Teredinibacter purpureus: one gene and its partners. The protein of the gene in region 3 binds, or shares a complex with, the protein of the main gene of each other region. Links are inferred from orthologs where the notes say so. Each region holds a gene or a part of one and is shown on either strand. Other genes may lie near its edges.

The links. The genes of interacting proteins can lie anywhere in the genome.
Region 1: the proteins of dnaN (region 3) and dinB are in contact, whole or in part, in a solved structure (PDB 1OK7), measured with the Escherichia coli proteins. The link is inferred for Teredinibacter purpureus from one-to-one orthologs.
Region 2: the proteins of dnaN (region 3) and holA are in contact, whole or in part, in a cryo-EM structure (PDB 8GIZ), measured with the Escherichia coli proteins. The link is inferred for Teredinibacter purpureus from one-to-one orthologs.

Annotation. Positions count from the first base shown.
Region 1 is NZ_CP060092.1:4,537,428-4,541,450, forward strand. The notes cover bases 1,195-4,023. They hold dinB (DNA polymerase IV), read right to left. Parts: upstream 3,232-4,023; coding sequence 2,158-3,231; downstream 1,195-2,157. Other genes in these bases: H5647_RS20220 (EAL domain-containing protein), read right to left, coding at 1,195-1,285; H5647_RS20225 (ExbD/TolR family protein), read right to left, coding at 1,486-1,902; H5647_RS20235 (hypothetical protein), read left to right, coding at 3,964-4,023. Outside these bases: more of H5647_RS20220, read right to left, coding at 1-1,194. UniProt on the Escherichia coli protein: Poorly processive, error-prone DNA polymerase involved in translesion repair and untargeted mutagenesis. Copies undamaged DNA at stalled replication forks, which arise in vivo from mismatched or misaligned primer ends.
Region 2 is NZ_CP060092.1:1,385,123-1,389,086, forward strand. Bases 1,195-3,964 are described here. They hold holA (DNA polymerase III subunit delta), read right to left. Parts: upstream 3,220-3,964; coding sequence 2,170-3,219; downstream 1,195-2,169. Other genes in these bases: H5647_RS06130 (pyridoxamine 5'-phosphate oxidase family protein), read left to right, coding at 1,221-1,778; H5647_RS06135 (hypothetical protein), read right to left, coding at 1,767-2,069; H5647_RS06145 (LPS-assembly lipoprotein LptE), read right to left, coding at 3,322-3,801; leuS (leucine--tRNA ligase), read right to left, coding at 3,889-3,964. Outside these bases: H5647_RS06125 (serine hydrolase domain-containing protein), read left to right, coding at 1-1,135. UniProt on the Escherichia coli protein: Part of the beta sliding clamp loading complex, which hydrolyzes ATP to load the beta clamp onto primed DNA to form the DNA replication pre-initiation complex.
Region 3 is NZ_CP060092.1:874,535-879,878, forward strand. The notes cover bases 1,446-4,400. They hold dnaN (DNA polymerase III subunit beta), read left to right. Parts: upstream 1,446-2,347; coding sequence 2,348-3,454; downstream 3,455-4,400. Other genes in these bases: dnaA (chromosomal replication initiator protein DnaA), read left to right, coding at 1,446-2,298; recF (DNA replication/repair protein RecF), read left to right, coding at 3,493-4,400. Also shown: more of dnaA, read left to right, coding at 700-1,445; more of recF, read left to right, coding at 4,401-4,626; gyrB (DNA topoisomerase (ATP-hydrolyzing) subunit B), read left to right, coding at 4,654-5,344. UniProt on the Escherichia coli protein: Confers DNA tethering and processivity to DNA polymerases and other proteins. Acts as a clamp, forming a ring around DNA (a reaction catalyzed by the clamp-loading complex) which diffuses in an ATP-independent manner freely and bidirectionally along dsDNA.

The sequences.
Region 1 (4,023 bases), 3.7 Mb from region 3 along the record:
CTGCCCACGTACCAATCCATAAAAACCCCTGATCGTCCTCCTCTATGGCAAGAACGGAGTTACTGCTAATACTGGTGCTATCGTTTGGGTCGTTACGAAAATGTGTAAATTCTCCTGTAATAGGGTTAAATTTATCTAACCCTCCGCCGTCAGTTGCTATCCAAATATAACCCCGACCATCTTCGTGTAGATCTAAAACATTATTCAATGCCAAACTATTGTCGGCCGTTTCGCTGTGCTGCAACGTTGCAAATTTCTCAAGGTGCTCGCTGATACGACGTATGCCAAAATGCGACACTGCAAACCACATTGATCCTTCGTCATCTTCATAGATATCCTGCACGGCACCAGGAGGGAAAGCGAACTCATCAACGGAGGAAACGGCCACTTGCGAAAAATTATCGTCGTCAGGGCGATAACGATGTACGCCCTGCTTATCGGTGCCCACCCATATTTGACCTTTTGAATCCTCAAAAATAGACCAAATGGTATTAGCCTTGAGCGATCCAGCATTTCCGTCGGCAAAATACCGTCTCACTGCCCGTGTAACAGGATCAAGCACCACAACGCCCTCCAGCGTTGCAACCCAAACTTTCCCGTCGTCAGCCTCAATTAAGTCGCGAATACTATCGATACCGGCGGCCAAGTCGGCGGGAATAATGTACTGTTCAATCGTTGTTGTTTGGGTGTTAAAGAGAAAAAGGCCAGCACTGGACGCAACCCATAAAGAATCGGGCTCCCTGCTCGGCGTTATCGCGTTAATAAATCGAGCATCTGGCGCACTGAAAAACTGATGGAGTAACACATTTGTCTCAAGGTCATAGCCGCGCAAACCAAACCCTTCGCCACCCACCCACATAATGCCTTTTTTGTCGAGATGTAACGCCCATATAGACGCTCCACCCGAAAAATCGTAATTCTCAAAAGACTCAGTTTCCGAATGGTAGCGGCTAAGCACATGGCCACCGACCCACAAATTATCAACGTCATCTACCAGTAACGTCGAAATAGAATTAGTGCCAATAGACGTTAAATCATCGTGCTGGTAGACAAAATTGCGTAATTGATAGCCATCATACCGTTTTAGGCCGTTATCCGTGCCTATCCATAAATAGCCGTCTGCGGTACGTACCACGGTGTTCGTATAATCACTGCCAAGGGTGTCATCGTCTAGGTAGAGAGGGTGTACATTGGTTTTACCTAGCGCAATACCGGCTGTCGCAGCGTTTGTGACTGCAACGAATACCAACATAATAAGAGTAGACAAAGAAATGGGATGCGGCATGTTGTGCAAATTAAGCTAGCAAGAACAGAATCTAAAGTGTAGCCCTCTATTACAGCCCTCACACGCTTATTAACCGCCACATGCACAAACGCTCCATAGCCGTCGAAGTAGGCCTCAGTGCCCTTTCACCCGGTTATGTCCGTGAATTGCAGGCATAAAAAAAGCCGCTTAAAAGCGGCTTTTTTCAACCACGCAAACACTTACTGTTTGCGTGGAATCAGGGATACATTATAAATTTTCGCTTCGCGAGCGGCATCTGCGATTGCGACATAAGAAGAGGTGGAAGCGTGCTCATGCGCCATAACAACAACACCGCCTTCGGGGTTCTCGGCACTCTTCTGTGCAATCAACGAACGAACAGAGCGAATATCAACACGACGCTGATCGATGAAAATCTCATCATTTGCGTTTATCTGTACTAATATACTCTTGCTTTCCGTCTCGGGGGGCGGCAAATTCTCAGTGTTCTCTGGTACGTTCAAGTCCAAGGATTTTTCCTTGATAAACGACGCTGTAACAATGAAGAAAATCAACATGATGAACACAACGTCCAGCATTGGGGTCAAATCGATCTCGGCTTTATCTTCTGCCGACTGTTTACGTTTTCTACGACTCACGGTTTATTCTCCAAATCGATAATGAAGATCGCGGCCTTTTTCCAAGGCGGGGATTCACTGTTATACAACAGCAAAAAGCGATTCAATGCCCAAAAGGGTGGTTTAAGCCGGTACTCGGCACAACACATGCTGCCTTGCAGCAGTCAATCCCTCTCAGCGAAGAAGCATTCTACACGAACTTTTAGCGATCTGCTCGCTCTTTGCATCCACTAACGAGGGCGCTCATTTTTTAAACGAACCCCCCAAAATAGCTATTTAGTCCGAAATGAAGGGCAGCACAAGCTGTTCAGCGCACTCTTGCAGGGGGGTTAAACGAAAACCGACTCCCATCAACCTAACACCCCGTTTTTGCCGGTGCCAACCGGACTGCATCAACCGTTGAAAGTCAGGCATTGAAAATAGATCTGCGTGCCGAGAAATAGTTGTTTCCATTGTCGTTTGCTCAAAATTATCAAACTTCAATTTTACAAATTTTTTACTCACATAATGTTTTGTTGATAGCTTGGAAAATCGCTCTTCTAAACCGGATATTAAGTCGCTTAAACATGTTGAAAGTTCGTCAACGTTACTCACGTCCTCGGGGTAGGTGCGTTCAATACTAATAGATTTACGCGTATTACTCGCATGGACGACGTTGTTATCAACACCTTTACTCAGTTCCATTAAGCGAACACCGAAACTCCCGAAGCGTTTTAATACGAACTCTGGATCCGAATGGATAATATCCTGACAATTATGCAGCCCATGCCGCGCGAGCTTCTCTGCTGTAACCTTCCCCACTCCGGGCAAAAGCGAAAGCGGTAACTGCGCCACAAAAGTTTCGACCGAATCCGGTACTACCGTAAATAGACCATCCGGCTTTCGCCAATCACTTGCAATTTTAGCCAAAAACTTCACGGGGGCAACGCCTGCAGATACCGTAATACCCAATTCTTTTGCAATACTTTTTCGTATATCTTCCGCGATGAGCGTTGCACTACCACCAAAATGATCGCTTTGCGATACGTCCAAATACGCTTCGTCTAAAGAAAGAGGCTCAACGACGTCTGAATAACGGTGAAAAACCTCTCGCATTTGGGCCGATACTTGTCGATACAGATCAAAATCTGGTTTCAGTATTTCCAAGGAGGGGCATAATCGTTTTGCGTAAGCAGAGGCCATTGCGGAACGAACGCCAAACTGTCGAGCCATGTAATTGCAGGTCGCAATGACGCCACGACGCCCTGGATCACCGCCTACCGCAATAGGAATATCCTTTAAGCGCGTATTTTTACGCATTTCTAACGCGGCAAAAAAACAATCTGCATCAATATGGATAATTTTTTTCATTGGCTTAACGTCATTCAGCAAGTTTTGCACCTAGGACTAACCGCTTGGAAGCAAACCATTACTTTGATCTGGCCGCAAAAGCCAATAAAACCCATTTAATGTGAATATTAAAAAAAACGAGCAGATTAAATTACGTCGAATGGCAAACGATCTTAATTGTTGATCAATCAACACAAACAACTGTACATAAATACACGCGTTTTTTCAATTTTTTAATTTGATTTGAGTACCCCTAAACGAGTTCGAGTTAAGCTTAATACCAACACCCCATGTTCAACGTATTTTAACGTAGATAGGAACGACTCTCGTATTCACCTAACACAGGCAATGTGAATCTCACTTACTGATGTAAAAGACATTGGTTTTGCGGCCATCAATTTCATGAATTCCAACTACCCCAGAAATATTCTTGTCATCTTCGCCGTATTATCTGACCTTTTTTGTCAGTTCCTTACAAAATAAATGCGCTATTAATCCTTTTAATTCATTCTTAAATTTATCTTTCTGACATTTTTTTATTTTTTTCGCGCCATCAAAACTGAATGTAGTCATTGATAAATTAAGTGCTGATTGTTGAATTTATTCAATATACGCAAATAAAATGCAATATTTAAAAAAAAACACTACAAAAACGCCGTAAATTGATGAAAAAACTTGAAATTTTCTTGTTATTTCGTAATGTAGTGCTACAACTTTCATAGGTACAATCAAATAAGGGTAAGGGTAATTACTATGGCCGCTAAAAAAGCAAAAAAAATTGTGGATCCAGTAGCAGCACTTGAAAAAGAACTT
Region 2 (3,964 bases), 510 kb from region 3 along the record:
TTACTTTCACATTTATTCGCGCCCGTCTTCTTCGTTGAATACCAGTGCCAACGATATGGCTCAGCTAATGAGCATGATGATTGGGCGCGGAGCGTTTAAGGGGGTTCGTCTATTAAGTGAAGCCGCTATAACCCGAATGGAACAGTCTGAGACCACCTTGGGTGCAGAGGCCGGTATACATTCGGGTTATGGGTTAACGTTGGATGTGACCGGTTTTCAGGGGCGTAATACTGCTTTCTATGGTCATAGCGGTGGGTTACCCGGCGCCATTACTGAGTTCGTCTATCAGCCGAGTGTGGGAAAGGGCTTCGTCTTTATGATAAACGAAGATAACCCACGTGCGTATTCTCAACTTTCTGATGTGTTTCGTACCTATTTACTTAAAGACGAACCTGCGGTGAGCGTGCAGCCCCTTTCATTGCCGGAAAAATATAGGCAGCTATCCGGTTTATATACGCCCATTAACCCGATTTTTGAGTTGGGTAAAATTCAGTTCGATATTACCCACGTGATGCGATTTAGTGCTGATGAAACCTACTTGCACCGTAGCCCATTCTTTGGTGGCTGGCAGAGCAATGATTATGCGATAGACGACGGGCCGTTAATATCGGATTGGTCGGGGTTACCCTCAATCGTGATAGTGAACGACCCTGTTGCCGGCGAAGCCGTTCAGGTTGAAGGTGTGCTCTATCAAAAAACCTCCGTCTTAATCGTTGTGGGGCGTTTAGTTTTTATTGTGATGGCAGCGCTGTTAGTGCTATTGAGTTTTATCTATCCCTTATGGCGATTATTGGTTCGAATAAAGTCGAAAAAGCCAGAGCCTATTGCGCTAAGGTTGCGTTTATTGCCAACGCTATTAAGTAGCCTACTGCTAATATTACCGGTGTTTATACTGTTCAGTGGGCTTGATATTAAACGCCTCATGGAATCGTCGATTATTAGTTGGGCCATTTTTATCGTTAGTGTGTTGTACCCCTTAGCGGCCATTGTTGGGTTTGTATATGTGGCACGTATTAGAAAAATAGCGAGCGAGTGGCAAGAGTATTGGTATGTCGCGGTAATGGCGTGTACCCATGTTTGGATTGCGACCTACTTAGCGTGTTATGGCTTTTTTGCGTATCGGTTATGGGCGTAACGCCGAATAGGCGCAGTGTTAATAGAATGGTTTGCACGGCATAATAACGGGCTACCCTATTGGCCATTCAAAAAGGATTAACACGATGGGCAAGCAATTCGATTCTCTTTCAGAAAAACTTAGTGCTTTTATTGCGGAACAAAAACTTTTTTTCGTGGGTACGGCCACTGACGATAGTCGCGTGAACATTTCGCCTAAAGGCATGGATTCGTTGCGGGTACTGGGGCCTAACCGAGTGGTGTGGCTGAACGTTACGGGGAGTGGTAACGAGACTTCTGCGCATGTGCAAATAAACCCCAGAATGACCATTATGTTTGCAGCCTTCGAAGGAAAACCGCTTATTTTACGTTTATACGGTACGGCAAACGTCATACACCATACAGATGAACAATGGCCCGCACTTTCTGCTTTATTTAACCCCACCGTGGGCGCTCGGCAAATTTTTGATTTTACAGTTGAGATGGTTCAAACATCGTGTGGGATGGCAGTGCCGTACCTTTCCTATGATAGCGATCGAGAGTTGCTGACGAATTGGGCCACTCAGCAGGGCGAAGACGGCATTAACCGCTATTGGGAGAATAAAAATCAGAACACCATCGATGGGATTCCGACACATATTGTAGAGAAAAATTTAGGGAGTTGATGGATTGCGTTTATCTTCTTGTATCGACCACGCCTTATCTTTTTCAGTAACGAGATAAAAGCGGGTATATTCTTGGGTTTTCCAACGAAATAGCATACCGTTTTTTTGTATTTGGACATCTATGTGGGTTTTTGTGGGATGTAGCCCGCGCCGTTTTAAATAGCCGTTAAGTACAACGAAGCCCTTTTGGGTTGTTTCGTCGATAGGCACAAAATCGGGGGTTTTACTGCAGGCCATAAGTAGTAACACACTAATGCCTATGATGCTTAATTTAAGCCGAGTAAATTGCATTTGCGGGCGCCAATATAGTGATGCTGTACAGTTAATTATCGCGTTTTATAAGAGTGACCTATATTGAGTGTAGCTCTGCTATGGCTGGGCGATGAAGTTTTTAACTGCGAAACTCTAGCCGTTGAGTTTTCGCGGTGAGTACAGGCATACCGGCCAGCCCTAGAGTGAGGTCGAGTAGAATGTTCCACACATTACCTGTGCCAACGCCCTTAGTGACCCTATCGGCTAGCGCGGCTTTACGAATTAAATCTTGTAGTTGTCTCGGTTTTATTCGCTTAAGCGCCGCTTTAAACAGCGGTTTACGTTTTTCCCAGACACCATTTTTTCGGGCAGCGGCATCGAAACTTTCGCCGGTATCCATTGCTTCTTTAATATTGTTTAAGCTGCGTATTTCACGTGTTAACGCCCAAAGCAGCGTTAGGGGCTCGGTGCCTTCTGAGCGCAACCCTTGCAAGCTAGTAGCCGCAGAGCGGCTGTCACCATAAATGGCTTTGTCGACTAATCCAAAAATATCGTAGCGGGCCGAATCCATGACAGCGGCGGTCATTAGCTGTGCATCAATAAAATTGTCTTCGGCGGCGAGTTTAAGTTTTTCTATTTCTTGAACGGCGGCGAGTAAGTTTCCTTCTGTCCTTGCACAGAGAATATCAATGGCTTCGCTGTCGGCGTGCAAGCCAGCGGCCTTTAAGCGTTGGTCTACCCAGCGAGGCATTTGCGGTATGCCAATGGGCCAGACTTGTACGGTGGCGCCCACTTTTTCGATGGCCGTAAACCATTTACTTTTTTGACTTCGACTGTCTATTTTGGGGCTGACCAGAAGCAGCAGGGTATCGTCGTTCGGCGACGAGCAATATTCTACAATGGCTTTGCTGCCGGCGTCGGCGGGCTTGCCATTATGGATGCGAATTTCGATTATTTTTTTGTCGGCAAATAGCGAGAGTGCGTTGGCGCTGTTGTAGAGTTCGTCCCAACTAAAGTGGGTATCGGTATGGTGTAGTTCGCGTTCGCTAAACCCTTGTTCGCGCGCGGCTTGGCGAATAGTGTCACAGCACTCTTGTACTATGAGGGGTTCGTCACCGGTTATAAAATACACGGGCGCTAAGTTTTTTTTAACGGCGGCAGCGAGTTGTTCCGCTCTAATTTTCGCCATAAAATGTTAACTCTTTAGTCGTATAACAACGCGGTAAAGCGGGTGAACGGCCGGTGGAATTTAAAAAAAAGAACATTCATTCAACATTGAAAACAATCTATTTTACTCAAGGCGCGCATCTAAAATGCGATAAGCGAGTTCTTCGCGCATTTCAACAAGCAGGGCTTGTTCTTCTTGGTTTTTCGCGACGATAAGAGAAGGGTCGAAATCGTAGCTACGCCAGCTAATAGCTTTCTTGGAGGCCATTCGGATATCGCCACCTTCGCTGCCACTGCTGGTTTGGTAGTGATAGCGCAACGTTAAGGTTAATTGGTATTGCGCGGTTACGCCGGTATCGGTAACGGATAGCGGGCGCTTATCGAGTTGTTCGTCTTCGATCACCAGTGTCATGGGGGCCGTACGAATTTGTTCGACGTTATTGTTGCGCAGTATGCGCGTTAGCACCGGTGCAATTTTACTGTTTCTGGATTGCACCACAACGTTGAGTTGCGGTGGGAGTGGCCCAGAGCGCGCATCGGCAAGCGAAGAGTTCGCACCGCGTAATTGCCAGCCGCAGGAGGCTAGCAATAAAATCAGGCCCATTAGGGCCAGCCGGGTTATAAAATGGCGGTGCATAATTGGCGGTCACTCTCAGTCATTGGACGGCGTTCTAGGGTTTGAGGGTTGAGGTTAGTTAGCCACAATATTGACTAATTTCCCCGGTACCACAATCACTTTACGAACGGTGTTGCCGTCGATAAAGCGA
Region 3 (5,344 bases):
AAAACACTCCTCATATCAATAAAATCGGTTCTGGAAAGTTTACCTATAACAGTACACTCCCAAAGGACGCGCGATTGTATAGAACCCTAAGCGCAAAATCAATTAACACACGTAGTTTACACGGTGGTTTGGCCAATATCTCTAGCAGGAACAAAGGTCTTATGATGGGGGTAGGGGCTTATATTCGGGTAATTGACAGTTTTTACAGTAGTTATAAACAGGTTTATACACAGGTTCGTTGTTTTTTGGCGTTTGAAACACTTCATAAAATTTGTTTTATTTTTTGGGTTGGGTTTCGCTAACTGGCGGATTTAAAAGGAAAAATAAATATAGGGTGTTGGTTTTTAGTCTACTCACCTGTGGATAACACGATCATTTGGGAGTACACTAGCGGCCGCCTGTTGATAATTAGGCGTATCGGATTAGCCAAACACGCGGTAATTTCAGTGGTCGGTTCAGTGGGGCGTTGTCTTTCTGGGCTAAAAGCGTTGGTTAAGTGCTTTAGTAGGATTGGTAAAGGCGTTTTTTACCTGTTTTTAGCGTCTATAATAAGCGCCCAGAATTCGTGTTAATAAGAGTGGTTCCTGCAGCGCATGTATAATCGTGTGTTCTTTATTGTTTCGCCCTCCTTACCTATGGGTTAGTCGTGGGTAGTGTTGTTTTCGTTAATAGTAGTGATGGAGTTGATACTTGTCCGACATGTCGTGGGAATCTTGCGTTTCCTGTTTGCAGTCTGAGCTGCCTGCACAGCAATTTAATACCTGGATTAGGCCGTTAAAGCCTAGCGCAAGTGCCGGAAATAGATTGTCTCTCGTTGCGCCCAATAGATTTGTCCAGGATTGGGTAAATGATAAATACCGGTCTCGTATTGAAGAAATACTGGTACAGCAAGCGGGTGCCTTTCAGGCCATTGATATTAGTGTTGCGCCGCGTACCAATAACGGTTTTGTCGTTCCAGCACGCGCACCACAACCCGTTTCGTCGCGGCCAGCGCCTACTGTTGCACAGCCAGTGCAGGTTCCAGTCGGTAACAGTCAAGCTACCCATTCCGATTTTGATGATTTCTCCTTTCAAACCGATCTTTCTGTTCCACCGGCTGCGCCTCATCCTGAGCCAATCGCGGCGCCTAATGTTATTGCCGCTGGGCCAGAGACATTTAGAGCAGCGGGTGAATTGTTGGGTAACGATCCTCACGGTTCGGCGTCATTGCACGCTAAATTCGATGATATCGCCGCTAGTCGCGCAAGAAAGAAAGATGTAGAAGGCGGGATTCAGCATAAGAACAACCTTAACGCTAATTTTATCTTTGATAACTTTGTGGTGGGTAAGTCCAATCAGCTTGGTTTAGCAGCCGCAAGCCAAGTGGCTGAAAATCCAGGGGGCTCTTATAACCCGTTATTCATTTATGGTGGTGTTGGTCTAGGTAAAACCCACTTAATGCATGCTGTAGGAAATGCATTAGTGGAGCGAAAGCCTGGCGCGCGGGTTGTTTATTTACATTCTGAACGATTCGTTGCGGATATGGTTAAGGCCCTTCAGTTAAACGCCATTAATGAATTTAAGCGTTACTACCGTTCAGTGGATGCGTTGTTGATCGATGATATTCAGTTTTTTGCGGGCAAAGAACGCTCGCAAGAAGAATTTTTCCATACCTTTAATGCGTTGTTAGAGGGTGGCCAGCAAATTATCTTAACTTGCGATAAATACCCTAAAGAAATCAATGGGTTAGAAGAGCGATTGAAATCTCGTTTTGGTTGGGGGTTAACCGTCGCTATAGAGCCACCAGAACTTGAAACGCGTGTAGCCATTTTAAAACGCAAGGCCGAGTCTGTTTCTATACCTTTACCGAACGATGCGGCGTTTTTTATTGCGCAGCGTATTCGGTCAAATGTACGAGAATTGGAAGGGGCTTTGAAACGCGTAATAGCTAATTCACACTTTACGGGCCGTGATATCTCCGTTGAATTGGTACGCGAATCGTTAAAAGATTTATTAGCACTGCAAGATCGCTTAGTGAGTATTGATAATATACAGCGTGTTGTTGCAGAGTATTATAAAATCAAGGTTTCCGATTTACACTCAAAGAGGCGCAGTCGCTCTGTTGCGCGCCCAAGACAGGTGGCTATGTATCTTTCTAAAGATCTTACTCATCATAGTTTGCCGGAAATTGGCGATGCATTCGGCGGGCGTGATCATACGACTGTGCTGCACGCTTGCCGAAAAATAAAAGAACTTCAAGAGTCAGACGCTGATATTCGCGAAGACGTTAAAAACCTGTTGCGTACACTCACAACCTGATTACCCATCACCGCATTCTTGCGTAACCCGTTTAATAAAGAGAAGCTGTATGAAATTTGCCGTTTCGCGCGAAGCTTTAATCAAGCCTTTGCAATTGGTCGCTGGTGTAGTTGAGCGACGTCAGACACTGCCAGTATTGGCCAACGTACTTTTAGTGATAGAGGGCAGTCAGTTGTCTCTCACGGGTACCGATTTAGAAGTGGAGATAGTAGGGCGGGTTCAGTTAGATGGTGCGCCTGGAGACGGAGAGATTACTGTACCTGCAAAGAAGTTTTTAGATATATGCCGTGCCTTACCAGAAGGTTCAGTGATCGAATTTTCTCTTAAAGATCAAAAGGTTACTGTCAAAAGTGGTCGAACTCGTTTTACGCTATCTACGCTTCCGGCAAACGAGTTCCCAACCGTAGAGCAGGGGGCTGATGACATTAATTTCTCTAGTGAGCAGAAGGAAATTAAGCGGTTAATTGATCGCACCAGCTTCGCAATGGCACAGCAGGATGTTCGGTATTATTTAAACGGAATGTTGTGGGAGGTACGCCCTAACGAGCTACGGGTAGTCGCGACCGATGGGCATCGTTTGGCAATGTGTACGCGCCCTGTAGTCGGTATAGAGATTGCCGAGCCTAAACAAGCTATTTTGCCGCGCAAGGGTGTTATAGAATTGTCACGCTTACTCGTAGATGGCGAGGAGCCTGTAGAAGTTTCCTTGGGTTCTAGCCATATTCGTGCAACCACGCCGGAATATACCTTCACCTCTAAACTCGTCGATGGCAAATTCCCGGATTACGAACGCGTTTTACCGAAAGGTGGCGATAAGATAGTGCTGGGTAATCGCGCCGATCTTAAACAAGCTTTTGCGCGAACGTCGATCTTATCGAACGAAAAATACCGTGGCGTTCGCTTAGAGTTAGAGCAAGGCCTTCTTACTATTATTGCCAATAACCCGGAGCAGGAAGAAGCGAAAGACCAAGTAGTAGTTGATTATGTTGGTGATTCGTTAGAAGTTGGGTTTAACGTCAGTTATTTACAGGATGTCACTAACGTACTGGATTCCGAAAGTATAAAATTAACGCTTGCCGATTCTAATAGCTCTGCATTACTCGAAGAGCCCGAAAATTCGGATTCGGCCTACGTCGTAATGCCAATGCGTCTGTAGGTATAACTCGGTGTTTATGCGCGTCTATTCGGCTCTACATGCCCCATCTCAGTAAACTCAAGATACAGTCCTTCCGAAACCTTCGCTCTGTTGAAATACAGCCGAGTGAAGGTATCAATTTAATCGTAGGCCAAAATGGCTCCGGTAAAACTTCTTTGCTTGAAAGTATAAGTGTACTGGCCCATGGACGGTCATTCCGTACACACAAGTATCGACGATTGATCACTCATGATGAAACCGGTTTTACGGTATTTGGGGAGCTGGGGCACGGGCAAAGTGGTGTTCAGCAAAAGTTGGGTATTACGCGTGAGGCAAGAGGGGTTATCCGTATCCGTATTGATGGGAAACCAACCTACACCGCAGCGGAGCTTGCACAGCAGCTACCCCTTTTAATTTTAAACGCTTCCTCTTTCCAGTTGTTAGAAGGTTCCTCACGCCATAGAAGGCAGTTTTTCGACTGGCTGGTGTTTCACGTGAAACATGAGTATAAAAACTGCTGGAAGGACTACTCCAAATGCGTCAAACATCGGAATAGTTTGCTCCGATCTGGTAAAATTAGCGCCCCCGAGCTAGCCCCATGGGATAGGGAGTTAGTGCAGTTAGCGGAGCTAATAGAGGCTATGCGGGGCGATGTTTTTACCCAGTATAGAGAAGAGTTTTACCGGGTACTGAATACCTTTGAGTTTACGCACGATAAGAGCGGTGATATTGGCTCTAAAGACAGCCTTACGTTAAGTTACCACTCCGGCTGGAAAGAGGGCGTTAGCTATTCAAAGCAGCTAATCGCTAATCTGGATAGAGACACTAAGCTCGGTTACACCAGTGTTGGTTCCCACAAAGCTGATTTAAAAATAAGCTTAGGAAAGGTGCCAGCGGTAGAGTTGCTTTCTCGCGGCCAACAGAAATCCGTTATTACGGCTTTGTTTCTTGCAGAAGCTAACGTGTTTCATACGTTAACAGGCCGTAAACCGGTAATTTTGCTCGACGATCTACCGGCGGAACTTGATGCCGAAAATTTACAGACAGTGGGGGAGGCTATACGCCGGCTTTCTACACAAGTCTTTGTTACGGCTATTGAGCCAGAAATGATTACAGATTGTTGGCACCTGCCGACAATAGACACTTTAAAGATGTTTCACGTGGAACATGGGAAGGTCCAAGTTACCACCTAATGCACAAATAAGAGATGAACTCGAACTATGAGCGAAGAACATAACTACGACTCGTCAAGTATCAAGGTGTTAAAAGGCCTAGATGCCGTACGTAAACGCCCCGGTATGTATATCGGTGATACGGATGACGGAACTGGCCTTCACCATATGGTATTCGAAATTGTCGATAACTCGATAGATGAAGCGCTCGCGGGCCACTGTAGCGAGATTCGCATTGTCATCCATCCTAATGAATCGATCACCGTGTCTGATAATGGCCGTGGTATTCCAACCGAAATGCATGAAGAGGGTGTTTCGGCCGCCGAAGTAATTATGACCGTACTTCACGCCGGTGGTAAATTTGACGATAACACCTATAAAGTATCGGGTGGCCTCCACGGTGTAGGTGTTTCTGTTGTAAATGCGCTGTCAGCAAAACTAAAGCTCACTATCCGCCGCGGTGGACAAGTATGGGAACAGGTGTACAAGCACGGTGTTCCTCAAGCGCCACTAGCTGTAATTGGTGAAACCGATAGCAGTGGTACAGAAGTGCATTTTGTCCCCTCTGGCGAAACATTTACCAATATAGAGTTCCATTTTGAGCAATTAGCTAAGCGTTTACGCGAACTTTCTTTTCTTAATTCTGGTGTGCGTATCGTTCTACAGGATGAGCGTAGCGGGAAAGAAGAAGCCTATGAATATGAAGGTGGATTAAGAGCGTTTGTAGAGTACTTGAATC